Regions from separate parts of the Providencia zhijiangensis genome, predicted to be linked through region 3. Evidence: predicted binding sites of a transcription regulator. Region 3 holds the regulator's gene; each other region holds the start of a gene.
The links. The regulator PurR, encoded in region 3, represses purine synthesis genes. The targets are predictions, from matches to a motif close to CANGCAAACGTTTGCNTG.
Positions count from the first base shown of each region.

Region 1: the regulator PurR is predicted to act here: its motif matches at 1,584-1,601, upstream of cvpA (colicin V production protein).
Region 2: the regulator PurR is predicted to act here: its motif matches at 1,430-1,447, upstream of purH (bifunctional phosphoribosylaminoimidazolecarboxamide formyltransferase/IMP cyclohydrolase).

Region 1 covers NZ_CP135990.1:2,341,471-2,344,757, reverse strand. Annotated here, with positions in the region: gene folC (bifunctional tetrahydrofolate synthase/dihydrofolate synthase) at 1-748, shown strand, start outside; gene dedD (cell division protein DedD) at 754-1,476, shown strand; gene cvpA (colicin V production protein) at 1,654-2,157, shown strand; gene purF (amidophosphoribosyltransferase) at 2,172-3,287, shown strand, end outside.
Region 2 covers NZ_CP135990.1:369,094-372,380, reverse strand. Annotated here, with positions in the region: rRNA gene QS795_RS01685 (16S ribosomal RNA) at 1-911, opposite strand, end outside; gene purH (bifunctional phosphoribosylaminoimidazolecarboxamide formyltransferase/IMP cyclohydrolase) at 1,554-3,143, shown strand; gene purD (phosphoribosylamine--glycine ligase) at 3,159-3,287, shown strand, end outside.
Region 3 covers NZ_CP135990.1:1,566,579-1,569,865, forward strand. Annotated here, with positions in the region: gene punR (DNA-binding transcriptional activator PunR) at 1-845, shown strand, start outside; gene purR (HTH-type transcriptional repressor PurR) at 861-1,886, opposite strand; gene cydH (cytochrome bd-I oxidase subunit CydH) at 2,154-2,237, shown strand; gene sodB (superoxide dismutase [Fe]) at 2,326-2,904, opposite strand.

The sequences.
Region 1 (3,287 bases), 770 kb from region 3:
CCGTGAGCATATTGGCCATGAGAAAGCGGGTATTTTCCGTCAAGGCCATTATGGCGTGGTGGGTGAGCCTGATATGCCGGACTCTATAGGCGCTTATGCCGACAAAATAGGCACCATGCTGTTTCGTCGTGGCAAGGATTGGCATTACCAAGAACAAGGGCAACATTGGTCTTGGGAAAGCTCTCAGAGGTCATGGGCTAATTTACCGTTACCGAATGTGCCGTTGGCCAATGCAGCAACCGCGATGGGTGTGATCAGCTGCTTGATGGAGATTGATGCGGACTTAGCGCAGAAAATCACTGACCAAGCTATCCACCAAGGTTTAAGTACCGCTCAGTTACCGGGACGTTTCCAGATCATTGGTGAACATCCGTTAATGATCTTAGATGTAGCCCATAACCCTCATGCCGCAGGCTATTTAGTCTCCAAACTTGCGCAATTACCAGTGACAGAAGGTCGCCGAATTCGTGCGGTAGTGGGAATGCTGGGGGATAAAGATATTCAAGGGACATTAACTTGTTTATCCCAGCAGGTAACTGACTGGTATCTTGCACCGCTGAGAGAGTTTCGTGGTGCAGATGTGACTGAGCTTAGCCAGCACGTTGACGGTGCACATGAGTTTGATTCCGTGGAAGCAGCTTGGCAACAAGCGTGTGCGGATGCGCGACCACAAGATGTGATTGTGGTGTGTGGATCATTCCATACCGTGGCTCATGTCATGATGCTATTAGAGAAAACAGAAGGATAAAGCCAGTGGCTAGTAAATTCCAGAATCGTCTTGCTGGCGCCATTGTTTTAGTCGCTGCAGGGGTCATCGTATTGCCTGCATTGCTGGATGGCGATAAAAAATACAATGAGAATGAATTTGCAGCCATTCCGATTATTCCCAAACCGGGTGATGAAGAAGATATTGAGTCAATTGCGCCAATTACACACAGTGCATCGACCGCTTCTTCGGAAGGAACTTCTGAAGCGATGTTATCGGAAGCTATTACTGAGCAAAAGCAAAGTGAGCAGCCTCCTGTAGCCGCAAACAGTGCAAATCAAAGTAATAATAGTCAAAACGTGGTGAATCAAAATGGAAGCGCCATTCCTGCCAATGTCACTCCAGAAAAACCACGGGCAGAGCCGAAACCGGAACCTAAGCCAGAGCCAAAACCTGAGCCTAAGCCTAAGGTGGAGCCAAAGCCGGAACCGAAACCAGAACCGAAGCCAGAGCCAAAACAAGAACCTCAAGGTAAAGCCTATGTGGTGCAAGTGATTGCTCTCAATAATGCCAGCAAGGTTGAAGAAATTGTGGCGAAACTAAGACTGTCTGGGTATCAGGTTTATACGGTGCCAGCGCAGCCGGTGAACAACAAATTAACTCGTATTTATGTGGGGCCTGAAGCGTCAAGGCAGAAGCTGGAATCAGCTTTACCTGAACTGAACGCAATTACCGGCACAAAAGGGATAATCCAAGCTTTTAAGCCTTAAATTGACATTCAGTTATCCCTAAAAAATAAGGGTATTTAGTAACTTACTGCGGCGATTATGATTTTTTCTTTTCGCCGCTGATTTTTTTAAATTCAATGAAAAATGGTTACGCAAACGTTTTCGTTTTCTGTTAGAATGCATTCGCCGCTGACGTGAATGCGAATTTTGGAATGAAATATGGTCTGGATTGATTACACAATTATCGCCATTATTGGCTTCTCGGCACTGGTAAGCCTGATCCGTGGATTTGTACGTGAGGCATTATCGTTAATCACTTGGGGTTGTGCGTTCTTCGTAGCAAGTACGTTCTATCCTTACTTAGCGAGTTACTTTACGAACTTTGAGGATGTTTTGGTTCGTAATGGTATTGCGATTGCAGCACTGTTTATCGCGACATTGATTGTCGGTGCAGTGGTGAACTATGTGATTAGCTCATTAGTACAAAAAACCGGATTATCGGGTACAGATCGTGTACTGGGGATTTGCTTCGGTGCGTTGCGTGGGGTATTAATTGTATCGGCGCTATTGTTCTTTCTCGATACATTTACACCGCTTCCTCAAAGTGAGGATTGGCATCGTTCACAGCTTATTCCGCAGTTCAGTCATATTATTAGGTGGTTCTTTGACTACCTGCAAAATGCGTCAAGTTTCCTACCGGAGAATATCTCTCCGTCTGGCTGATGAGGAAAGACTAAATGTGCGGTATTGTCGGTATCGCCGGTGTTTCACCGGTAAACCAATCAATTTATGATGCGTTAACGGTGCTACAGCATCGTGGGCAAGATGCAGCGGGTATTGCGACTATTGATGGTAAAAACAATATCCGTTTGCGTAAAGCAAATGGTTTAGTAAAAGATGTCTTTGAAACGCGCCACATGCTGCGCCTTCAAGGCTCAATGGGTATTGGACATGTGCGTTACCCAACTGCGGGTAGTTCCAGCGCATCCGAAGCCCAGCCTTTTTACGTTAACTCTCCTTTTGGTATCACCCTTGCACATAATGGTAACCTGACAAATGCTCACGAACTCGCTCGGAGTCTATTTGAAACAGCACGTCGCCATGTGAATACCACGTCAGACTCCGAAATTCTTCTAAACGTATTAGCATACGAATTAGATAAGTTTGATCATTTTCCTCTCGAACCCGACAACATTTTTAGTGCCGTAGCATCAATGCACAAAAAAATCCGTGGCGCCTATGCTTGCGTGGCACTGATTATTGGTCATGGTATGGTGGCATTCCGTGATCCTCATGGTATTCGCCCATTAGTCCTTGGTCGCCGTATTCTTGCGACTGGCGAACATGAGTATATGGTCGCGTCTGAAAGCGTAGCACTTGATACTTTAGGTTTCGAATTCCTGCGTGATGTTGCGCCAGGCGAAGCGGTGTATGTTACTGAAGACGGTAAATTATTTACCCGCCAATGTGCAGAAAACCCTCAATTGACACCGTGTATTTTTGAATATGTTTATTTTGCTCGCCAAGATTCGTTTATCGATAAAATCTCGGTGTATAACGCAAGATTACGTATGGGGCAAAAACTGGGCGCGAAAATTGCTCGCGAATGGGAAGACTTGCATATTGATGTGGTGATCCCAATCCCTGAAACTTCATGCGATATCGCGTTAGAAATCGCCCATATCCTCGATAAACCGTATCGCCAAGGTTTTGTGAAAAACCGCTATGTGGGCCGTACTTTTATCATGCCAGGGCAACAAGAACGTCGTAAATCTGTACGCCGCAAACTGAATGCAAACCGTGCAGAGTTTCGCGATAAAAACGTTCTGCTGGTGGATGACTCTATTGTGCGC
Region 2 (3,287 bases), 1.2 Mb from region 3:
TGAGTTTTAACCTTGCGGCCGTACTCCCCAGGCGGTCGATTTAACGCGTTAGCTCCGGAAGCCACTCCTCAAGGGAACAACCTCCAAATCGACATCGTTTACAGCGTGGACTACCAGGGTATCTAATCCTGTTTGCTCCCCACGCTTTCGCACCTGAGCGTCAGTCTTTGTCCAGGGGGCCGCCTTCGCCACCGGTATTCCTCCACATCTCTACGCATTTCACCGCTACACATGGAATTCTACCCCCCTCTACAAGACTCTAGCTGACCAGTCTTAGATGCCATTCCCAGGTTAAGCCCGGGGATTTCACATCTAACTTAATCAACCGCCTGCGTGCGCTTTACGCCCAGTAATTCCGATTAACGCTTGCACCCTCCGTATTACCGCGGCTGCTGGCACGGAGTTAGCCGGTGCTTCTTCTGTTGGTAACGTCAATCGTTGATGATATTAGCATCAACGCCTTCCTCCCAACTGAAAGTACTTTACAACCCTAAGGCCTTCTTCATACACGCGGCATGGCTGCATCAGGCTTGCGCCCATTGTGCAATATTCCCCACTGCTGCCTCCCGTAGGAGTCTGGGCCGTGTCTCAGTCCCAGTGTGGCTGATCATCCTCTCAGACCAGCTAGGGATCGTCGCCTTGGTGAGCCATTACCTCACCAACTAGCTAATCCCATATGGGTTCATCCGATAGCGCAAGGACCGAAGTTCCCCTGCTTTGCTCCTAAGAGATTATGCGGTATTAGCTACCGTTTCCAGTAGTTATCCCCCTCTATCGGGCAGATCCCCATACATTACTCACCCGTCCGCCGCTCGTCAGCGAGAAGCAAGCTTCCCCTGTTACCGCTCGACTTGCATGTGTTAGGCCTGCCGCCAGCGTTCAATCTGAGCCATGATCAAACTCTTCAATTAAAAAGCTTGATGCTCAAAGAATGTTACTGTCGTTTGATTTCCGAAGAAACCAAATTACCTATTAGTTCATATATATGAATTAACGTGTTAGTCACTCTTCAAGACTTAAAATCAAATATTTTTTTGATAGTGTCCTGTGAGTGCCCACACAGATTGTCTGATAAATTGTTAAAGAGCGGTGCGACATTTCTTAAGAAATTCGACTCAGTTTTTATCAACTTAGGTCGTTGTCGCGAGGTGGCGTATATTACGCTTTCCTCAGTGAGAGTCAAGCATTTTTTGCTTAATCTTTTCAGATTCTCTCGCTGCCGGTTCAGTGTCCATCGCGCTTTGCGTTGGCTTGTTCCCGGTCAGTGGATGCGCATTATAGGGAGTCGCAGAAATCCTGCAACCCTTTTTTTAAGATTTTTTACGGTTTTTAGTTCAACTGCTGCATTCCACAGCAAAACCCCTATTTATACCCACTTACACACAGATTTATCCACAGACTGAAAAAATAGTGAAAATAGTTCGCGCATTACGCAAACGTTTGCGCTACAATTAGCGCGAAAATTCGGCATTGATTTTATTTTGATGCTCTGAAATTGTTAGTGACTTATATATAGATATTGCTTTTTTATCCAAATCCAAGGGATCTCTCTCATGCAACAGCTTCGTCCTATTCGCCGTGCCCTGCTTAGTGTGTCTGATAAAACAGGGGTTGTTGAATTCGCTAAGGTGCTTTCTCACCGTGGTGTTGAACTGCTTTCTACCGGTGGAACCGCTAAATTATTAGCAGAGCAAGGCCTTAAGGTCACTGAAGTTTCAGATTACACCGGTTTTCCTGAAATGATGGATGGTCGCGTTAAGACTCTGCACCCGAAAGTTCACGGTGGGATCTTAGGTCGTCGCGGTAAAGATGATGCCATCATGCAGCAGCATAACATCGCACCTATTGATATGGTGGTTGTGAACCTTTATCCATTTGCTCAAACCGTCGCAAAACCAAACTGCACATTAGAAGATGCCGTTGAGAATATCGATATTGGTGGCCCAACTATGGTTCGCTCCGCAGCGAAGAACCATAAAGACGTGGCTATCGTGGTTAACAGTAATGACTATGACAAAATCATCGAAGAGATGGATAACCACGAAAATTCCCTGAACTGGTCAACACGCTTTGACTTAGCTATTAAAGCATTCGAGCACACTGCCGCTTATGACAGCATGATTGCTAACTACTTTGGTGAGCTGGTCGCGCCATATCACGGTGATACTACTCAGCCATCAGGTCGTTTCCCTCGTACCCTGAATTTAAACTTCATTAAGAAGCAAGATATGCGCTATGGCGAAAACAGCCATCAAGACGCGGCTTTCTATATAGAAGAAAATCCAAAAGAAGCGTCAATTGCCACTGCGAACCAAATTCAAGGTAAAGCGCTTTCTTATAATAATATCGCAGACACCGATGCCGCTCTTGAGTGTGTTAAATCTTTCGATGAGCCTGCCTGCGTTATTGTTAAGCATGCTAACCCTTGTGGGGTCGCCATTGGTGACAATATCCATGCCGCTTATGATAAAGCATTCAAGACTGACCCAACCTCAGCATTCGGTGGCATCATTGCGTTTAACCGTCAATTAGATAAAGCCACCGCAGAAGCCATCATTGAACGCCAATTTGTTGAAGTGATCATTGCCCCTTCAATTGCTGAAGATGCATTGCCTTCTTTATCTACCAAGCAAAACGTGCGCGTTCTGGTGTGTGGTGAGTGGAGCAAGCCAGTTGCAGGTTTAGATTTCAAACGCGTGAATGGCGGTTTACTGATTCAAGATCGTGACTTAGGTATGGTCGAAGCGGAAGATTTACGCGTCGTGACCACACGCCAGCCAACTGAGCGTGAATTAAAAGATGCCCTGTTCTGCTGGAAAGTGGCGAAGTTCGTAAAATCAAATGCAATTGTTTATTCTAAGAACAACATGACCATCGGTATTGGTGCAGGTCAAATGAGCCGCGTGTACTCTGCTAAGATTGCAGGGATCAAAGCTGCCGATGAAGGTTTAGAAGTTGCTGGTTGTGCAATGGCATCCGATGCATTCTTCCCATTCCGTGATGGCATCGATGCAGCTGCCTCTGTAGGCGTGACTTGCGTTATCCAACCAGGTGGCTCTATTCGTGATGATGAAGTAATTGCCGCTGCGAATGAACATGGCATCGCAATGATCTTCACTAACATGCGTCATTTCCGTCACTAATTGCTAGGGGTTTCTATGAATATACTGATTATTGGTGGTGGCGGCCGCGAGCACGCTTTAGCATGGAAAGCCGCACAATCTCCATTAGCAGATAAAGTGTATGTTGCACCGGGTAACGCGGGTACAGCACTGGAACCTGCACTG
Region 3 (3,287 bases):
GTGCTGCGGATGAGTTGCATCGAGTCCCTTCAGCGATCAGTTACACAGTAAAGCAAGTCGAAGAATGGTTGGCGGTTCCGCTATTCGAGCGCCGTCACCGTGATGTGGTATTGACGGAAGCAGGAGTTATCTTTATTAAAGAAAGTCGAAGTGTTATCAAAAAAATGATTGATACTCGACATCAATGCCAACAAGTCGCCAATGGGTGGCGTGGGCAGTTCAGTATTGCCGTTGATTGCATCGTAAAACCGCAGCGTACGGAACAGCTGATTTTGGATTTTTATCGTCATTTTCCTGATATCGAACTGTATATCCACCCTGAAGTGTTTAATGGGGTTTGGGATGCATTAGCGGATGGGCGTGTGGATGTGGCGATTGGAGCGACCCGTGCTTCACCCATTGGAGAGCGCTATAGTTTCCGCGACATGGGCTTTATGTCATGGCGTTGTGTTGCGAGCCCCACTCACCCATTAGCGAAAATTCAGGGCAAACTGACGGATGACCAAATGCGTGAATATCCAAGTTTGTGCTTAGAAGATACCTCAAGAAGCTTACCGAAAAGAGATACTTGGGCGCTGGACAACCAACGACGCTTAGTTGTGCCTTACTGGGAAAGTGGTTTAGCGTGTTTGGCAAATGGTCTGTGTGTGGGGATGGTTCCAGAGCACCGTGCAGCACCTTTGTGTGCAGAAGGTAAGTTAGTTGAGCTGGAATTAGCGCAGCCGTTTCCTGAAAGCCCTTGCTGCTTAACATGGGTTGAGAATGATACATCTCCAGCGCTGAGATGGCTTCTTGACTATCTTGGTGATAGCGAAACTCTCAACGCGGAGTGGTTTGCGAGCTAATGTGCTGAGATAGACTTAGCGGCGATAATCAATAAATGGACCATCAGCCACGGAACGGCGCTCAACTAAACGCGGGTGAACTTCAATCGTTTGTGCATCTTCGCGTTTATTCACAATACGATCGAGCAACATCGCAAACGCCATTTGTCCTAAACGCTCTTTTGGTTGGTGGATTGTGGTTAATGCAGGCGTGAAATAGCGCGCATTACGCACGTTATCATAACCAATGATGGAAATGTCTTGAGGGACGCGTAATCCCATCTCGTCAGCTGCACAGATTGCTCCCATCGCCATGATATCTCCACCACAGAAGACAGCCGTTGGGCGGTGTTTGTTACTGAGGATCTGCATCATCGCTTTATAGCCTGATTCTGGCTCGAAATCCCCTTGAACAATCCATTCATCTTTCAACGTGACTTTGGCTTCTTCCATGGCTTTTTGGAAGCCGGTTAAACGCCCAATGCCTGTATTTCTTTCAAGGGAGCCAGGGATCACACCAATTTCACGATGACCACGGTCAATAAGATAACGACCTGCTAAATAACCACCGTGGAAAGAGTTATCAATAATACTGTCAGTGAAATCTCCGCGAGAGGTACCCCAGTCCATGACGACCATTGGAATATTTCGGTAATCTTCCAACATACCAATCAAGGTGTCAGGGTATTCTGAACACATCACAAGTAGCCCATCGACACGTTTTTGTGCCAACATTTGCAAGTACGCTTTTTGCTTACCTAAGTTATTGTGAGAGTTACATAAAATTAGAGTATAGCCTTTCTCATAGCAACTATTCTCGACAGACTCGATCACTTCTGCGAAATAGGGGGCTTCACTTGATGTTGCCAACAGGCCAATTGATTTGGTGTGGTTGACTTTTAAACTACGTGCAACCGCACTCGGAGAATAATTGAGCTCTTTGATGGCGGCCCAAACGGCTGTTTTTGTATCATCAGCGACAAAACGCGTCTTGTTGATAACATGGGAGACGGTTGTGGTAGAGACGCCCGCACGTTTCGCCACATCTTTAATTGTTGCCATGAGAAGAAAAAACTCCTAACCAAAACTTGGTCTCTAAAATAATTCTAGTTAAATAATTACCTGCATATTGATGCATAGTACCTTTGCTGGCAATAATTTAGCGATTTGTTGTCGATTTTGTCTGATCTAGCGCAAAAACGAAAGAAATAATTGATGTTATAACATGTGATATAGACACTGGTTTTACGTTTTTGTGCATGTATACTGAAATAACCTTTTTATTTTATGGTTATTTGATAATTCAATTTCTTTATATGAGAGGGTCTCATGGATACAGATTTTAAATATGGATTGCTAGCTGCGCTTGGCTCTTTAGCTGTAATTATTTTGTTTGCTGTGCACATTTTCTGATTTCATTTCCATCCTATCTAATAAGGATGAGAAATAATTAAGGGCGAGTATTATACTCGCCCTTAGTCATTTTAGATCTGAACTAAAATTAAGCCAGATTTTCTTCAACAAATTTCCAGTTAACCAGCGCCCAGAAGTTTTCTAAGTATTTTGGACGTGCGTTACGGTAGTCGATGTAGTAAGCGTGTTCCCAGATATCAACAGTCAAAACTGGCTTGTCGTCACCAGAAATTGGTGTTGCCGCGTTAGACGTGTTAACGATAGCCAGGCTGCCATCTGCTTTCTTCACTAACCAAGTCCAACCTGCACCGAAGTTTTTAACTGCGGCATCAGTGAATTGCTCTTTAAACTGAGCAAATGAACCGAATGCTTTGTTGATAGCTTCTGCAACTTTACCTGTTGGTTCACCGCCTGCGTTTGGAGCCAAGCAGTGCCAGTAGAAAGTGTGGTTCCAAACTTGAGCCGCGTTATTGAATACGCCAGCTTCAGAAGTTTTGATGATTTCTTCTAAAGACAGACCTTCAAATTTGGTGCCTTTGATCAGGTTGTTCAGGTTAACAACATAGGTGTTGTGGTGCTTACCGTAGTGGTATTCTAGGGTTTCAGCAGAGATATGAGGTTCTAAAGCATCTTTAGCATAAGGTAGAGCTGGTAATTCAAAAGACATTGCGTACTCCTTGATTGCTTTTATTCAGTGTTTAGGGTGTTTGCTCGTAAAATGAGCGAAATTAAATGTACTGCTATTAATTAATCTACTTCTAGTATAGTGACGTCGAGCTGTAGTTAGCTATTGCGAGCATCGTAAGTTATGTATTTATCATAACAGAATACAGGTTACAGTAAGAAAAAACCTGTTCCATGATGCTATTTATGCCTTAATTGTTAGTAAGTTGCATAATTATTATTCCACTGCATGTCATTATTTTCATTGAAGAGCAGGGAAATACATCAAGTGTTATTAATTTGCTAATATATTAACAAATAACTCCCATGATTACACGGCAAAAACGCCCATCGTGAATTTTTTATAGTAAAAAGAAAACGTTGCTA